2 regions of the Pandoraea sputorum genome follow, and region 2 is predicted to be linked to the other one. Evidence: riboswitches for the same ligand, from Rfam matches in the RefSeq annotation. Region 2 holds a riboswitch; the other holds the start of a gene.
The links. Region 2 has a riboswitch for thiamine pyrophosphate ahead of thiC (phosphomethylpyrimidine synthase ThiC). Riboswitches for the same ligand answer to the same signal wherever they lie in the genome.

Region 1 (7,378 bases), 870 kb from region 2:
ACAGGCCGACCCAGAAGTCGAGAGGGTGTTTTTTCATTATGTCAGTGTGCGCAAACTGTCTGTCTATGTCTTGGCAGGCGAGCCGGCCTCTTAGCTGAACATGAGTGCCGTAAGCAGGAAGTCGAGGCCGAGCACGGCCAGCGATGCCTGCACGACCGTACGCGTCGTTGCACGCGACACGCCTTCCGGCGTCGGCTGTGCTTCGAAGCCCTGATACAGCGCGATGAAGGTGACGGCAATGCCGAACACGATGCTCTTGATGACGCCGTTTGCGACGTCCGACCATACGTCCACGCCGCCTTGCATCTGCGACCAGAACGCCCCGGAATCCACGCCGATCATCTCGACGCCGACGAGGTAGCCGCCGAAAATGCCGACCGCAGAGAAGATCGCGGCGAGGATCGGCATGGCGATCACGCCCGCCCAGAAACGCGGTGCGACCACGCGTGCGATCGGGTCGATCGCCATCATCTCCATGGCCGTCAGTTGCTCGCCCGCCTTCATCAGTCCGATCTCGGCGGTGAGCGACGTGCCCGCACGCCCGGCGAACAGCAGCGCCGTGACGACCGGCCCCAGCTCACGCACCAGCGACAGCGCAACGAGCAGACCGAGGGCCTGCTCCGAGCCGTACTTGTTGAGCGTGTAATAGCCTTGCAGGCCAAGCACAAAACCGACGAACAAACCCGAGACGGCGATGATGACAAACGAATAATTGCCGACGAAATGAATCTGATCCGTCACCAGCCGCGGACGGCGCAGCAGCGCGGCGCTCGATCCGAGCATGCGCAGGAACATGCGCGCACCGTAACCCAGGCGCTCGACGTGGCCGCGAACAAAACTGCCAATGGTGGTAATCATGCACGCGCTCCGATACCGAAGTCTTCCGCGAGCGGCGGCGCGGGATACTGGAATTTCACGGGGCCGTCCGGCTGGGCATCGATGAACTGACGAACCGTCGGGTCGTTCGAGGCGCGCAGCGCATCGGGCGCACCCTCGGCGGCGATGCGGCCTTCGCTAATGAAGTAGATGTAGTCGGCAATGGTGAACGTCTCGGCGACATCGTGCGAGACGATGATCGACGTTGCGCCCAGCGCGTCGTTGAGCTTACGGATCAGATTCGCCGTAATCCCCATCGAGATGGGGTCCAGCCCCGTGAACGGTTCGTCGTACATGACGAGGTCCGGATCGAGCGCAATCGTGCGGGCCAGCGCCACCCGGCGCGCCATCCCGCCGGAGATCTCGGCGGGCTTCATGTCACGCGCGCCACGCAGGCCCACGGCATTGAGCTTCATCAGCACGAGGTCACGAATCAGGTCTTCGTCGAGACGGGTGTGTTCGCGCAGCGGAAACGCCACATTGTCGAACACCGTCATGTCGGTAAACAGCGCGCCGAACTGGAACAGCATCCCCATGCGGCGACGCAGGCGGTACCAGCCGTCGCGGTCGAGCGTGGAAACGTCGGTCCCGTCGAAATCGACCTGACCCCGACTGGCGTGCACGAGGCCCCCGATCAGACGCAGCACGGTCGTTTTACCGCAGCCGGAGCCCCCCATGACCGCGATCACCTTGCCGCGGGGAAACCGCATATTCAGCCCGGAAAGCACCAGACGTTCGCCATATCCAAAGCTGACGTCGCGCAGTTCGAGCAGATTTTCCGGATTCGGGGTAGGCACGTTTCGGGTCTTATAGTGCGGCGCAAAACGCCAATTATAGGGGGGTTTATCAATCGATGCCGTCCACGCCGGGTCGGCGAAAGCAAGGAACGGCGCTGCCCAGCGGGATTCTACAGGCCCCGGACGTATTGCTGCGAGAACGTTCCAATAGCCGCAACGCCGCAAAAACCCAACGGCACCAAGGACTTATCGTCTTCTGACCCCGCGCCGGTGTTGCGCCGTTGCTACAATACGACGTTTCGCGCTCATCATCGTTCCTCGGGATGTCCTCCGCTACCCCTCCCTCTTTGCGCCCCGTCTCGCCGCAGTCTACGGCGACGCAGGACTTTCGGATTCGTCCGATGCAACCTGGCGACCTTCCCCACGTGCTGACGGTGCAGGCCCTCGCCTATGGCCACCTGATGCTGGAATCGGAAGCCACGCTCGCCTCGCGTCTGGACTTGTCGCCGACGACTTGCTGGGTGGCCGTGGATGCGGGAACGACCGGGCCGACGGACACGGGCATCGCGGGCTATCTGTTCACGCACCCCTGGCGTCTCGCGGCACCGCCGCCGCTGGACACCGTCCTCGACGCGCTGCCGGACGCCCCCGACTGCTGGTACGTGCACGACATGGCGCTTGCCCCGCGTACGCGTGGCGGGGGTGTGGCCGGTCAGCTTTATGCCGCCGCGTTGTCGGCGGCGCAATCGCTCGGCCTGCGCGCCTCGGCGTTGGTCGCGGTGCAGCAATCGCAGGGATTCTGGGCCCGCTTCGGGTATCAGGTCACCGTGGACGTCTCGCCTCAGATCGCCGCCAAACTGGCGGGCTATGGCGATGGCGCAGTCTTCATGACGCGCAAACTATAACCACCGCTAAGGGCGTACCGCATTCGTGCCGCGCTTGTAGCGAGCTTCTGCCGCACTCGTGCCGTGCTTGTGCTGCGCTTGCGCCATTAACTCACGCCCGCCGCGCGAATTCCTTCTGCATCGAACGGACCGCTCCTGCCACGTCGTCGGCTTCCGTTACTGCGCGCACGACGGCCGTGCATCCCACCCCCGTCTCGAGCACCTGCGGCAGGTTAGCCGCGTCGATGCCGCCGATCGCTACCAGCGGGTAATGCGGTGCGATGAGCTTCACGTAACGCGCCAGCTTCGCCAGTCCTTGCGGTGCGGTGGCGATGACCTTGGTCGTCGTCGGAAACACCGCACCGACGGCCAGATAGCTCGGACGGAAGTGATGCGCCGCGAGAATCTCGAAATAGCCGTGCGTGCTGATGCCCAGCCGCATGCCGCTCGCGTGCAGCGTCGCGACTTCATCTGCCGAGAGCGCCGCCATGTCTTCCTGACCGAGATGCACGCCGTAGGCGTCGGCCTGCGCCGCCTCACGCCAGTGATCGTTGATGAACCACGCACTGTTGTGCGTCACGCGGCGACCCGCCGCCACTGTGCGCTCGATCTCGCTGCGCAGCCCCGGGTGCTCAGGGTCCTTGATGCGCAACTGGACCGTCCCGACCTGAAGATCCGCCATACGCTCGCACCAATCGGCGTTGGGCAGCACCGGGTAAAGACCCAGTCGCGCCGGGCATGCAGGAAAGCGCCCCGGCGACGGCACCTGCCCCAGCACGGCGGGGAACGTCTCCAGCACGGTCGGCCATGCGCCCAGCGTGTCGACGTCTTGCACACGCGCATGACTGCCGTCCGTGCGCCATGCGCGGCCGAGTACCAGCGCGTCGTGCGGGGCGAAACCGCAGTCCAGAAACGCGGCAAATGCAGGAAAGAATGCAGGATCGTCGAGACCCGCCACACGATAGACGCCATCCGGCGTGTACAGCGTGTCTTCCACGTGCCCCTGTGCGAGCGCGTGCGAGCAAAGCACGACCGCGCCACTCGCGCGCCATGCGTCCAGGCTGACGGACGCCAACGTGCCCAGTCCATGCTCAGGCACCAGCGGCAGCCAGACCACATCGCCCTGTCCCGCGCTAACGGGTGTCTCGGCGTGCAGACGCCATTGCGGCGATGTCGCCTCATCCGGCCACGGTGCGAGGCGCGCGCGGATCGCGTCGGCGGCCTGCTGCCAGGCCACCGCGAGCGGTGCGTCGGTGGGCAGGCATTGCACGTGCTGCATATGCACAGGCCCGGCGGCGCCAGCGTGCGTCGTCATGAAAAATCCTTGTTGATCCGGCCCCGCATCGCGCGACCGTTGGTCATGAAATCAGGCGCGATCAGCTACCGGACTGATGCCAGAAGGGAACACCCACGACCGGGGTGCTGGCTTCGGCGCTCTCGCGCTCGGCCATCGGACCCGCGAGCCATGCAGCGCGTCCCGCCTTGATCGCACCGGCGAACGCGCCAGCCATCTCCACGGGCTGCGCGGCGAGCGCGACAGCGGTGTTGAGCAGCACGCCGTCGTAACCCCATTCCATCACCTGACACGCATGCGACGGCAAGCCGAGGCCCGCGTCGACGATCAGCGGCGTATCCGGCAGACGGTCGCGCAACAGACGCAGACCGTACGGATTGATCACGCCCTTGCCGGTGCCGATCGGGGCGCCCCACGGCATCAATGCCTGACAGCCGACGTCGAGCAGTCGACGGCACAGCACCAGATCTTCCGTGCAGTACGGCAGGACCTTGAAGCCCTCGCGAATCAGTTGCTCGGCGGCCGTCACCAGACCGAACGGGTCGGGCTGAAGCGTGTAGTCGTCGCCGATGAGTTCGAGCTTGATCCAGTCGGTCTCGAAGACTTCGCGCGCCATTTGCGCCGTCGTCACCGCTTCCTGCACCGAATGGCAGCCCGCGGTATTGGGCAGCACGGGCACCGCAAGGCGGCGCAGCGTCTCCCAGAAATGACCTTCCGATGCTTGCGCCCCGGTGCCCGAGAGCTGACGGCGCAATGCCACCGTCACCATGCCCGGACGCGCTGCGTCGATGGAATCGTTCAGTGCTTGCAGCGACGGATAACGCGCCGTGCCGAGCAAGAAGCGGCTACCGAAGCGGGTGTCGTAAAGCGTGAGCGCGTCACGCGTGCTGCTGGCCGCCACGTTGTTCGATTCGGTGAATGCGTTCATTTCAGCCTCCGGCCACCGGTTGCACGACATCGATCTTGTCGCCCTGCGCGAGCGTGCGCGCGGCGTATTGCGTCTTGGGGACGAATTGCCCGTTGATCGCCGCCGCGAAAGGCGGCTTGGCGCCGTAGGCGGCGAGCGCCTCGGCCAGCGTCGCCGTGTCGGCCACGCTCAGCATCTGTTGATTGATATGGATGTCCATTGCGTACCGCTTCCTCTCATGCCTGACGAAACAGTTCCGGCCACGGCCGGCTGGCTCGCCACGTCTCCCAGTCGAACGCATCCGCCGATCCCGACGGCGCGCCCTTCGTTTGCATCAGTGCCTGCGCCAACGCGCATGCTTCGCCAGTGACTGCCGGTGCCAGCAAATAGCCGTGACGGTACAGACCGTTCACGCGCAGCAAACGTGCGCCGTCCCACTGCACGCGCGGCAGATGGTCGGGCAGCGCCGGGCGGCAGTTGACGTTCAGCTCGACGATGCGCGCTTCGCCGAACGCCGGGTTCAGCGAGTGCGCCGCCGAGAGCAGTTCGAGCGCCGAGCGCACGGTCATCGGCGACATGTCTTCCGATTCGAGTTCGGTCGCCCCGATCACGTAAAGATCGTTTTCCTTGGGCGCGATGTAGATCGGATAGCGCGGGTGCAGCAAGCGCACGGGGCGACGCAGACCGATCCCCGGCGCGTGAATGCGCACAACCTCGCCTCGCACACCGCGCAGTTGGGTGAGCGCTTCGCGCGCGCCCAGTCCGCGACAGTCGATGACCAGACCGGCGTCCGGATACTCGCCCTCGGCAATCGCGGTGTTCCAGTGCAGGTCCGCGCCCGCCTTCGCAAGTCCTGCGGCCAGCGCGCGCAATAACTGACGGTTATCCAGTTGCCCTTCGTTCGGCAGCAGCCAGCCTTCCTGGAAACGTCCAGCGAGCGCCGGCTCCACATCTTTCAGTTGTGCCGCCGAAATCCGCTCGACGCCGCCGCGCAGCAGTTCGGGCGGCGCATTCGCCCGCATCCGACGATCGAACATCACGGCCTCGGCGCGGTCGGGCTGATGCCACACGACCAGCGTGCCGTTGCGTTGGAAGAAGACATGTTCGGGAAGGCCGTCGATCAGCGCGGGCCAGCGCTCAAGCCCGACCGCGCCCATCTCGACGATGCTCGGCTCAGCCACGGCGGCCTCGGCCAGCGGCGCGAGCATGGCGGCGGCGACCCAGCCAGCAGCGGACGAGCCATCGGCGTCGCCCCGCTCGTACAGCGCCACGCGCGCGCCGGCGCGAATCAGTTGCCACGCCAGCAGACGGCCGGACAACCCGCCGCCGAGCACGGCAATGTCGGGACGAGACACGGCCGAACGCGAAGTGGAAATGGCAGCGGTCGCGCTCATACGCGCATTGCCGCGCAAGCCGTCAAGGCGCGCAGGCACTGAGGGGAATACGAAGAATGTTGTGGAAGGCAACGCATGGGGCCCTTTCCTCATGAAAGCAAAAGGACGAAACGGTGATGGCCACCTTACCCCAATGGAGGAGTCGGAAACTTCCCACGCCGGTATTACCCGGGTCGGGTGCAAAGGGTCTCTCTCAGCCCCGCGACTTCTTTGACGTGACTACGCCAATTACGGAGCACCCCTGTTTCGCCCGCAGCCATTACAACATAGATGCCGACGCCCGTGCAAGCTGGCTTCCCGGGCGATTGCACGCTCGTCGCGTCTCGTTTTTTGAGATCTCCCGCCCCTGATTCCGGCCGCTTGTAACGGTCCGTAAACTGAAAATCCCCGTCACGCGCGGCTCTGGCCGTAAATCGTGCAACGCACCATCGGGAACTGCGGTCAAATGGGCCATATGTGCGAAACGTATAGATAACAACGCTGCCCCACTGCGGTCCCGCCGCCCGACGATCATGGCCAACACGCCGACCCACACACCACACGCCCCGCAACCCTCGGGCGACACCGCCGCGCCACCACCCAATCCACCCAAACATCCCACCGCCTGGCAACTGATCCGTCCCTACTGGGTCTCGGAGAAGCGCTGGGAGGGTCGACGCCTGCTTGCGCTCGTGATCGCGCTGAACCTTGCCGTCGTGTTCATCAACGTGCGGCTAAACGCGTGGAACGCCAGCTTTTACGACGCCCTCGACAAGCGCAACTGGCCGGTCTTCAAGTCGTCGCTCGCGGAGTTCGCGGTGCTGGCGTTCAGCTTCATCATCATTGCGACGTTCCGCACCTACTTCCGTCAGATGCTGGAGATCCGCTGGCGGCAATGGGTGACGGACGCGAACCTCACGAAGTGGTTCGCGCATCGCGCTTACTACCGCATCGAACGCGATCACCTCGCCGACAACCCCGACCAGCGTATTTCCGAAGACATCCGCACACTCGTCAACTCGTCGCTCGCGCTGTCGCTCGATCTGTTGACGACGCTCGTCTCGCTGTTCTCCTTCATCACGATTCTGTGGACGATCTCGGGCGCAGTGTCCTTCGCGCTGGCGGGTATGAACGTGACGATCCCGGGCTACATGGTGTGGGTCGCCGCGCTGTACGCCATCGTCGGTTCGTTTCTGATCTTCAAGGTCGGGCGCCCGCTCGTGGGACTCAGCTACCGGCAGCAACAGGTTGAAGCCGACTTTCGTTTTCTGCTGGTGCGGCTGCGCGAATCGGCCGAGCAGGTCGCG
Region 2 (7,378 bases):
ACCGAAGTGATGGATGCCGCAGCCATGCCCGCGACCAACACGGAAGCGTTCACGGCGCTCGCAACGTCGATGTCTTCGGTGGCCAAGCACATCGCCACAGAGCGGTTGCGCAACTATCTGACGCAGCGTGGCGTGCCCACGGCGCCGGCCGCCATCTCCAGCGAGTCGCCTTCCGTCGCATAACGACGGTGTCAAACCTGTCGACAATGCCGTCAGCCTGACTTGGGCAACAGCAGTCGAGACGCCAGCGCAACAAAAAACGCGCCCGGTTTTACCCGGGCGCGTTCTGCTTGCTAAGCGACGATTTGCCGTACACGACAGCGGCGTTGATGCTGCCATCGTGCACGCGCTAATCAGGTGCGACGATAGATTTCGGCACCGCTCTTTACGAACTCGACGGCCTTGACCTCCATTCCTTGCTTGAGGGCGGCTTCGTCGGTGAGCCCTTGCTTGGCGGCGTAATCGCGCACGTCCTGCGTGATCTTCATCGAGCAGAAATGCGGTCCGCACATCGAGCAGAAGTGAGCGACCTTGGCCGAATCCTTCGGCAGCGTCTCATCGTGGAATTCACGCGCCTTGTCCGGATCGAGACCGAGGTTGAACTGGTCTTCCCAACGGAATTCGAAACGTGCCTTCGACAGCGCATTGTCACGAATCTGCGAGCCCGGGTGACCCTTGGCGAGGTCAGCCGCGTGGGCTGCGAGCTTGTACGTGATGATGCCTTCCTTCACGTCGTCCTTGTTCGGCAAGCCAAGGTGTTCCTTCGGCGTGACGTAGCACAGCATGGCCGTGCCGTACCAGCCGATGGTGGCTGCGCCGATCCCCGACGTGATGTGGTCGTAACCCGGGGCGATGTCCGTGGTCAGCGGTCCGAGCGTGTAGAACGGGGCTTCGTCGCAGTACTCGAGCTGGAGATCCATGTTCTCCTTGATGAGCTGCATCGGCACGTGGCCCGGGCCTTCGATCATGACCTGCACGTCGTGCTTCCACGCGATTTGCGTCAGTTCGCCCAGCGTCTTGAGTTCGGAGAGTTGCGCTTCGTCGTTGGCGTCGTAGATCGAGCCGGGACGCAGACCGTCGCCCAGCGAGAACGCGACGTCATAGGCCTTCATGATTTCGCAGATCTCTTCGAAGTGCGTGTACAGGAAGCTTTCCTTGTGGTGTGCGAGACACCACTTGGCCATGATCGAGCCGCCGCGGCTGACGATACCCGTCATGCGGTTAGCCGTCATCGGCACATACGCGAGACGCACGCCGGCGTGGATCGTGAAGTAGTCGACGCCTTGCTCGGCCTGCTCGATGAGCGTGTCGCGGAACATTTCCCACGTCAGATCTTCGGCCTTGCCGTTGACCTTTTCGAGCGCCTGATAAATCGGCACCGTGCCGATCGGCACCGGGCTGTTACGCAGAATCCATTCGCGCGTTTCGTGAATGTGCTTGCCGGTCGACAGATCCATGACCGTGTCGCCGCCCCAGCGGATCGCCCACGTCATCTTGTCCACTTCTTCGCCGATCGACGACGTCACGGCCGAGTTGCCGATGTTCGCGTTGATCTTCACGAGGAAGTTACGGCCGATGATCATCGGCTCGGATTCCGGGTGGTTGATGTTGTTCGGGATGATGGCGCGGCCACGTGCGATCTCTTCGCGCACGAATTCCGGCGTGATTTCGGCGGGAATGCTGGCGCCGAAATGCTGACCCGGGTGCTGACGCGTGAGCAACTTCGCGAGACGCTCGCCTTGCGGGCCAGCGGCACGTACGCTTTCGATGTATTCCTGACGGCGCAGGTTTTCACGAATCGCGATGTATTCCATTTCGGGCGTGATGATGCCCTGACGTGCGTAGTGCATCTGCGTCACGTTCTTGCCCGCCTTGGCACGGCGCGGCGTGCGATGCAGGCCCGGGAAACGCAGGTCGGCGGTAGCGCTGTCGTTCGCGCGCTCAAGGCCATAGGCGGAGCTCAGACCCGGCAGGGCTTCGGTGTCGCCGCGCTCTTCGATCCACTTCGCGCGCAGCGCGGGCAGGCCGGAGCGGATGTCGATGGTTGCGTTCGGATCGGTGTACGGGCCCGAGCAGTCGTAGACGTAGATCGGCGGATTCTTCTCGCCGCCGAAGCTCGTCGGCGTGTCGGCTTGCGAGATTTCGCGCATCGGGACCTGAATGTCCGGGCGCGAGCCTTCGACGTAGATCTTGCGGGAATTGGGCAGCGGTGCGATCGCAGCTTCGTCCACGCGCGCGTTGGCTGAGAGGAACTTCGGATTGGCGTTCATGCAATGTCTCCTGGCGGGGCACGTGTTGACGCCGACAATTTCGGCGCAAAGCGGCTCAGGAGCATGAACGGGGGCGAGGAATTTCTACGCTCCCTGCGCTGGCATTATCCAGATCAGGTTCTAAGGGTATTTCTCACCCACAACTCACGTTGCAGGACCCCTGCGCTTAGCTTTGCGGCAACGATACACCGACCTGCCGGGCAAAACAAGCACGATGTGTCCCGAAAAACGTGAACTGAAAATGGTGCGGTGCGACATTCCGACGGGCGCTTCAACCGTCCTGCGCTATCCGCACCTCGCGTTGAAAGTCGCGCGGCATCAGACGTAGCGCATCGCGGAAAAAGCGCCGGTCGGGCGGTGGCAGCATCGGCAGTACACGACCGAGCGATTGCGCGGCGTGGAATGCCTGCGGCGAGTCGCCGTCCTGATGCAGCGCGAACCAGAGCATTTCGAACCACAGGTTGGCAAGCTGCAGCGGCTCGAAGCGAACGCGTCCCTCCTCGTGGTCGGCGAGCGTGGTGGCCACGACATCGGTCCAGCGCAGGAAACCCTTGGCGCGCGAGAAGGGGGCTCCAAACGGCTGGACGGCATCGAGAAACGCATCGACCGCGAGGGGCGTACTCGCGCGCAGCGTTTCCAGATCGGGATCGCGTCGAACGGGAACGGCACCGCGCGCAATGCGCAGCAGGAACACCGTATTCCAGACGGAATTCCCGCCGACGCCGAAGCGATCGCAAATCCACTCCGACAAACCGATCCACCGCAATGCCTGGCGCTGAACCTCGGCCGCGGCGAGTCTTCTGCCCGGATCGATCAGCGCCCCTTGCCAGAACAGCCAGAGCGACAGGCCGATGTTGGCGGCGACGTGCTGCGCCAGCTCGATGGAGTCGGCTTCGAACGCCGCTTGCAGGGCGTCCGAGAAGGCGGCCAGCGCGTCGGCGGCGGATTGCGCGCGGGCAGGCATTGGGCCATTGCGCGCGGCGTGCGATTTGTGCAGCAACGCCTGGAGATTGCGGCTCTCGAAGCGAATACGCGGGTTGTAGATGAGGCACGGGGCGAGCGATGCGTCGTCGCTGATACGTTGCAGATGCGCGAACGCCCCTGGCTCGTCACGCAATGCGTAGGCCTGCCATGCCTGCACGATCCAGTGCATGGCGCGTAACGTCGGTGAGCCGGGCTGGCTCGCGCCGAAGGTGGCCGCGAGTGTGGCCAAAGTCTGCTTCGTGCGCGCGGCGTCTCCCATGCGACGCCACACGATGGTCTCGGCGAGCAGCGCAATGCCACGCTGTACGTCGTCCACGGCGCACACCTGCGCCGCATGGAACGACGGGATCGCGCCCGTGCGCTGGCGTCTGGCTTCGCTGTGCGTCGTAGGCGGCGACGGCGCGAAGAACACGCCGTCCTGCATGTCGCGCTTGCCGAGCGTCAGGTGATGCCAGAACGCAATGTCCTGCATGACGTAATCGAGTGCGGGTGACTGAGCGTCGGGCGTGCTGTCCTGCGGCAAACCGAGAAAGGCAGCGATTGCGCGGCGCGGATCGGCGGGCGTCGTGTCGCCGATGACGACTTTGATGCGCGACATCTCGTGCGCGGCGAGCCAGAAGGGGCCTTTGCCACGTCCGCGCGTCGGCAGCAGACGCACATCGGCATGGCGGTCATCGCCCCAGCCGACCGCGACGTCCCATCGCGCAAAGTCCGAAAATGCGCGGCTGATGAGCATGCGCAGGTCACCCCGAGGCCTGCCTGACCGAACCGGACCTTCAGCGACGCAAGCGTCACCGGCGATGCCTCGAAATGCGCCGCGTAATAGACGCGCATCAGCAACCACAGGCTTTGGTATCGCACCGGTTGACCGTCGATTTTCTGCGGCGCGTCGAGTCGCACAACGAGTGCGGGAGCGAGCGACGATTCGGTGGTGTCGTTCATGTTGACTGAGTGACTCGGGCAGCAAGCTTGGCAGGGACCGGAGGCGCACGTTGTGGCGCGAACGGCGTGCGCACGTTCCACGAACTTGCGCAAGGGGCGAGCCGATGATACGGCGGTTACGTCGGTTACGGTAGCTTTGCTTTGCAGCTGCCGAAACGCACACTAAGCTGCAAACGCTTTCGAAAAAAAGAGTGCCTGGCCAGCGCGACTCGTATCGGCAGCGACGACGTTTCGACGTCGCCGCCACACCCGGCGTGTCATCCCCATGTCACCCACTATCTTCTTAAAAATAAGGATAACGAAATGAAACGAATTCTCTCTCACTGGTGTCGCGCGGCTGTCGTGCTGCGTCTGGCGTCGGCGGTCGTCGCGCATGGTCTGCTGCCCTCGCCAGCACACGCGCTGGAATTGTCGCGCGCGTCAGCCGCGGCAGCACCTTCCGTGGCAGCGCCCGTCCACGTGACCGAGCGTGCCGACTGGGGCAAGTTCTTTGCGGCGGAAAACGTGAAGGGCACGGTCGTCGTGCTCGACGGCAAGACACAGACGTATCAGGCGTACGACTCGGCGCGCGCCGAGCGGCGCATGTCCCCGGCGTCGACGTACAAGATTTTCAACAGTCTGCTGGCGCTGGAATCGGGTGCGCTGGACAACGAGCGCGAGACGATTCCGTGGGACGGCAAACCGCGCCGGATTAAGGCGTGGAATGCAGAATTGAATCTGCGCGACGCGTTTCGCGTGTCTTGCTACCCGTGCTATCAGGTCGTTTCGCACAAGATTCCGCGTGCGTATGCGCAGGCGAAGCTCGACGCCGTCGGGTACGGTAACCGGACCATCGGTCGGGTGAACGACACCTATTGGGTGGACGACAGTTTGCAGATCTCAGCGCGCGAGCAAGTCGACTTCCTGCAGCGTCTGGCGCGTGGCACGTTGCCGTTCTCCGCGCGTTCGCAGGACATCGTCCGGCAGATTTCCATCGTCGAAGCGAACGCCGACTATGTGCTGCACGGCAAGACCGGCTGGTTCGTCGACAAGAAGCCGGATATCGGCTGGTGGGTGGGCTGGCTGGAGCGTGACGGCAATCTGACGATGATCGCGCTGAACATCGACATGAACGGCGACGCCGACGGCCCGAAGCGCGCGCGTATCGTGCGTGAGGTGCTGAAGAACCTGAAGTTGATCTGAACGCGATACCGTGCGACGCGAACGTCGAATGACGTCGCGTCGCGCGTGTTGCCGGTAATTTGCCGACGTGTTTTACAGAGCGCGTCCGTGCTTAAGCGCTGCGGCGATTTCCGCGACGTGACGGCCTTGCGTCCGTGCAATCGTCAACTCGTTCTCGCTCGGCTGACGTGAGCCGTCGGCGGCGGCGAGTGTCGTGGCGCCGTAGGGCGAGCCGCCGGTGATCTCTTTCATGTTGGTGAGCGCAGGCTCGGTGTATGGCACGCCGACGATGATCATGCCGTGGTGAAGCAGCGTGGTGTGGAAGCTCGTGATGGTCGTTTCCTGCCCGCCGTGCTGCGTCGCGGTGCTTGCGAACACGCTGCCGACTTTACCTGCAAGCGCCCCCTTGGCCCAAAGGCCTCCGGTCTGGTCGAGGAAGTTGCGCATCTGCGCGGTCATGTTGCCGAAGCGCGTCGGGGTGCCGAAGATGATCGCGTCGTACTCGGGCAACTGGTCGACGCGCGCGACGGGCACGCTGGCAAAGGCAGCGCGTGCGGCCTTTGCGCCGCTTTTTTCCAGCACATCGTCGGGGACGAGTTCAGGGACCTGCATCACAGTGACGTCGGCGCTGGCGACGCTGCGCGCGCCTTCGGCGACCGCTTCGGCCATCTTGTAGATGTGCCCGTACATGCTATAGAACACCACCAGGATCTTGGCGTTGGCCATGGGATTCTCCTTTGGGGTCGAAAGATGCCGGCGTCGCGGACCGTCGGCCGCGCGAGGCGAGCCGTTCCATCATAGTCGACGCGGATGACGCTTTAGCGCAGACGTGGCACGCTTCAGCGCAACCGCGACCCTTTCAGCGCAGTCGCGATCCGATAAGGCAGCCCAGCGCCAGCGCGGCCATGAGCACCGTCACGCTCGCCGAAACACCGCCAGCCAGAGCGAGTCCTGTGGCCGCGAGCCCATGCGCCATCACGGCGGCAGGCACGAGCAGCGTGGCGCTTACGACGCACCAGCGCATGACATAGCGCCACATGAAGCGACTCACGATCTGCATGCGCGCGTCGAGTTGATGCCGCTGCCAGAAAGACAGATCGGCTGCCGCGTGGAAGAGCCACAGCGGGCTGAAGTATTTGATGAACAAGTCCATGACGCCGTACCGGAAGCACAATGCCCGCAGGGCGCGGGCATGTCGTCGAGGCACGATGGCGGGGCAGACGCCCGATGGCACAGTCACGCACTTGGGGGGAGTCGACGCACCCGCATTGTAGCAGGCGCTCACTTACTTTGATGTGTCGAGACCCATCCCGATCAGGCGGTTTTTTGCTGAATTTCGCTCAATGGTGCACAAAAGCCTGGTATCCGTTGGTTATTCCCATCATGTCAGGGCCGGTGGCCTGGCGTGTCACTTGCGTGGCTTGCCCGACGCGAGCGAGTGCGGCGTATTGGCCGTGATCTGCTGGATCAATTCCCAGACGGATTGCGCGGCGGGGGAGAGCGTTCGGTTCTTGCGGCGCACCAGCATGATGGTCCGGTCGATCTGCGGCGTGAGCGGCAAGGCCACGAGGCGGCTGTCCGCTTCCGGGCCGTTCGCCGACAGTCCGGGCATGGCGGGCAACGCCAGCGCAGGCATGATGCTGATGCCAATACCCGCTTCGACCATCCGGAAGACGGTGATCGCATGCCCGACTTCCTGTGCCACCTGGCAGTAGGCGCCATGTTCGGCCAATGCGCGGTCGATCAGCGGTCGGCTGCCGGACGCGTAGTCAAGCAACACCAGCTTCTCGCCATTGAGTTCGTTCCACGTCACCTCGGTTTGCTTCGCAAAGCGATGTGAACGGTCGCACACTACGAGGAACGGCTCGACCATGATGGGCTCGCCCACCAGATCGTCCGTGCCCTCCGAGGCGACAATCACGCCAAAGTCGACTTCACCATGTCGCACGCTGTCTGTGGCGAGCGTCTGAACCTGATCGCGCAGCATCAGGGTGATATCGGGATAACGGGCGGCACACGCC

Region 1: linked by a shared signal. The riboswitch ahead of NA29_RS23575 (FAD-dependent oxidoreductase) and the one ahead of thiC (phosphomethylpyrimidine synthase ThiC) in region 2 are both predicted to bind thiamine pyrophosphate.

What each region holds. Positions count from the first base shown of each region.
Region 1 covers NZ_CP010431.2:5,314,009-5,321,386, forward strand. Annotated here, with positions in the region: gene mlaD (outer membrane lipid asymmetry maintenance protein MlaD) at 1-37, opposite strand, end outside; gene mlaE (lipid asymmetry maintenance ABC transporter permease subunit MlaE) at 91-858, opposite strand; gene NA29_RS23550 (ABC transporter ATP-binding protein) at 855-1,673, opposite strand; gene NA29_RS23555 (GNAT family N-acetyltransferase) at 2,015-2,518, shown strand; gene NA29_RS23560 (thiamine phosphate synthase) at 2,610-3,812, opposite strand; gene NA29_RS23565 (thiazole synthase) at 3,874-4,719, opposite strand; gene thiS (sulfur carrier protein ThiS) at 4,721-4,918, opposite strand; gene NA29_RS23575 (FAD-dependent oxidoreductase) at 4,935-6,092, opposite strand; TPP riboswitch at 6,226-6,345, opposite strand; gene NA29_RS23580 (ABC transporter ATP-binding protein/permease) at 6,605-7,378, shown strand, end outside.
Region 2 covers NZ_CP010431.2:4,448,005-4,455,382, reverse strand. Annotated here, with positions in the region: gene NA29_RS19600 (hypothetical protein) at 1-183, shown strand, start outside; gene thiC (phosphomethylpyrimidine synthase ThiC) at 354-2,270, opposite strand; TPP riboswitch at 2,344-2,442, opposite strand; gene NA29_RS19590 (hypothetical protein) at 2,542-3,990, opposite strand; gene NA29_RS19585 (OXA-62 family carbapenem-hydrolyzing class D beta-lactamase OXA-154) at 4,500-5,378, shown strand; gene wrbA (NAD(P)H:quinone oxidoreductase) at 5,451-6,083, opposite strand; gene NA29_RS19575 (hypothetical protein) at 6,217-6,510, opposite strand; gene NA29_RS19570 (LysR family transcriptional regulator) at 6,766-7,378, opposite strand, start outside.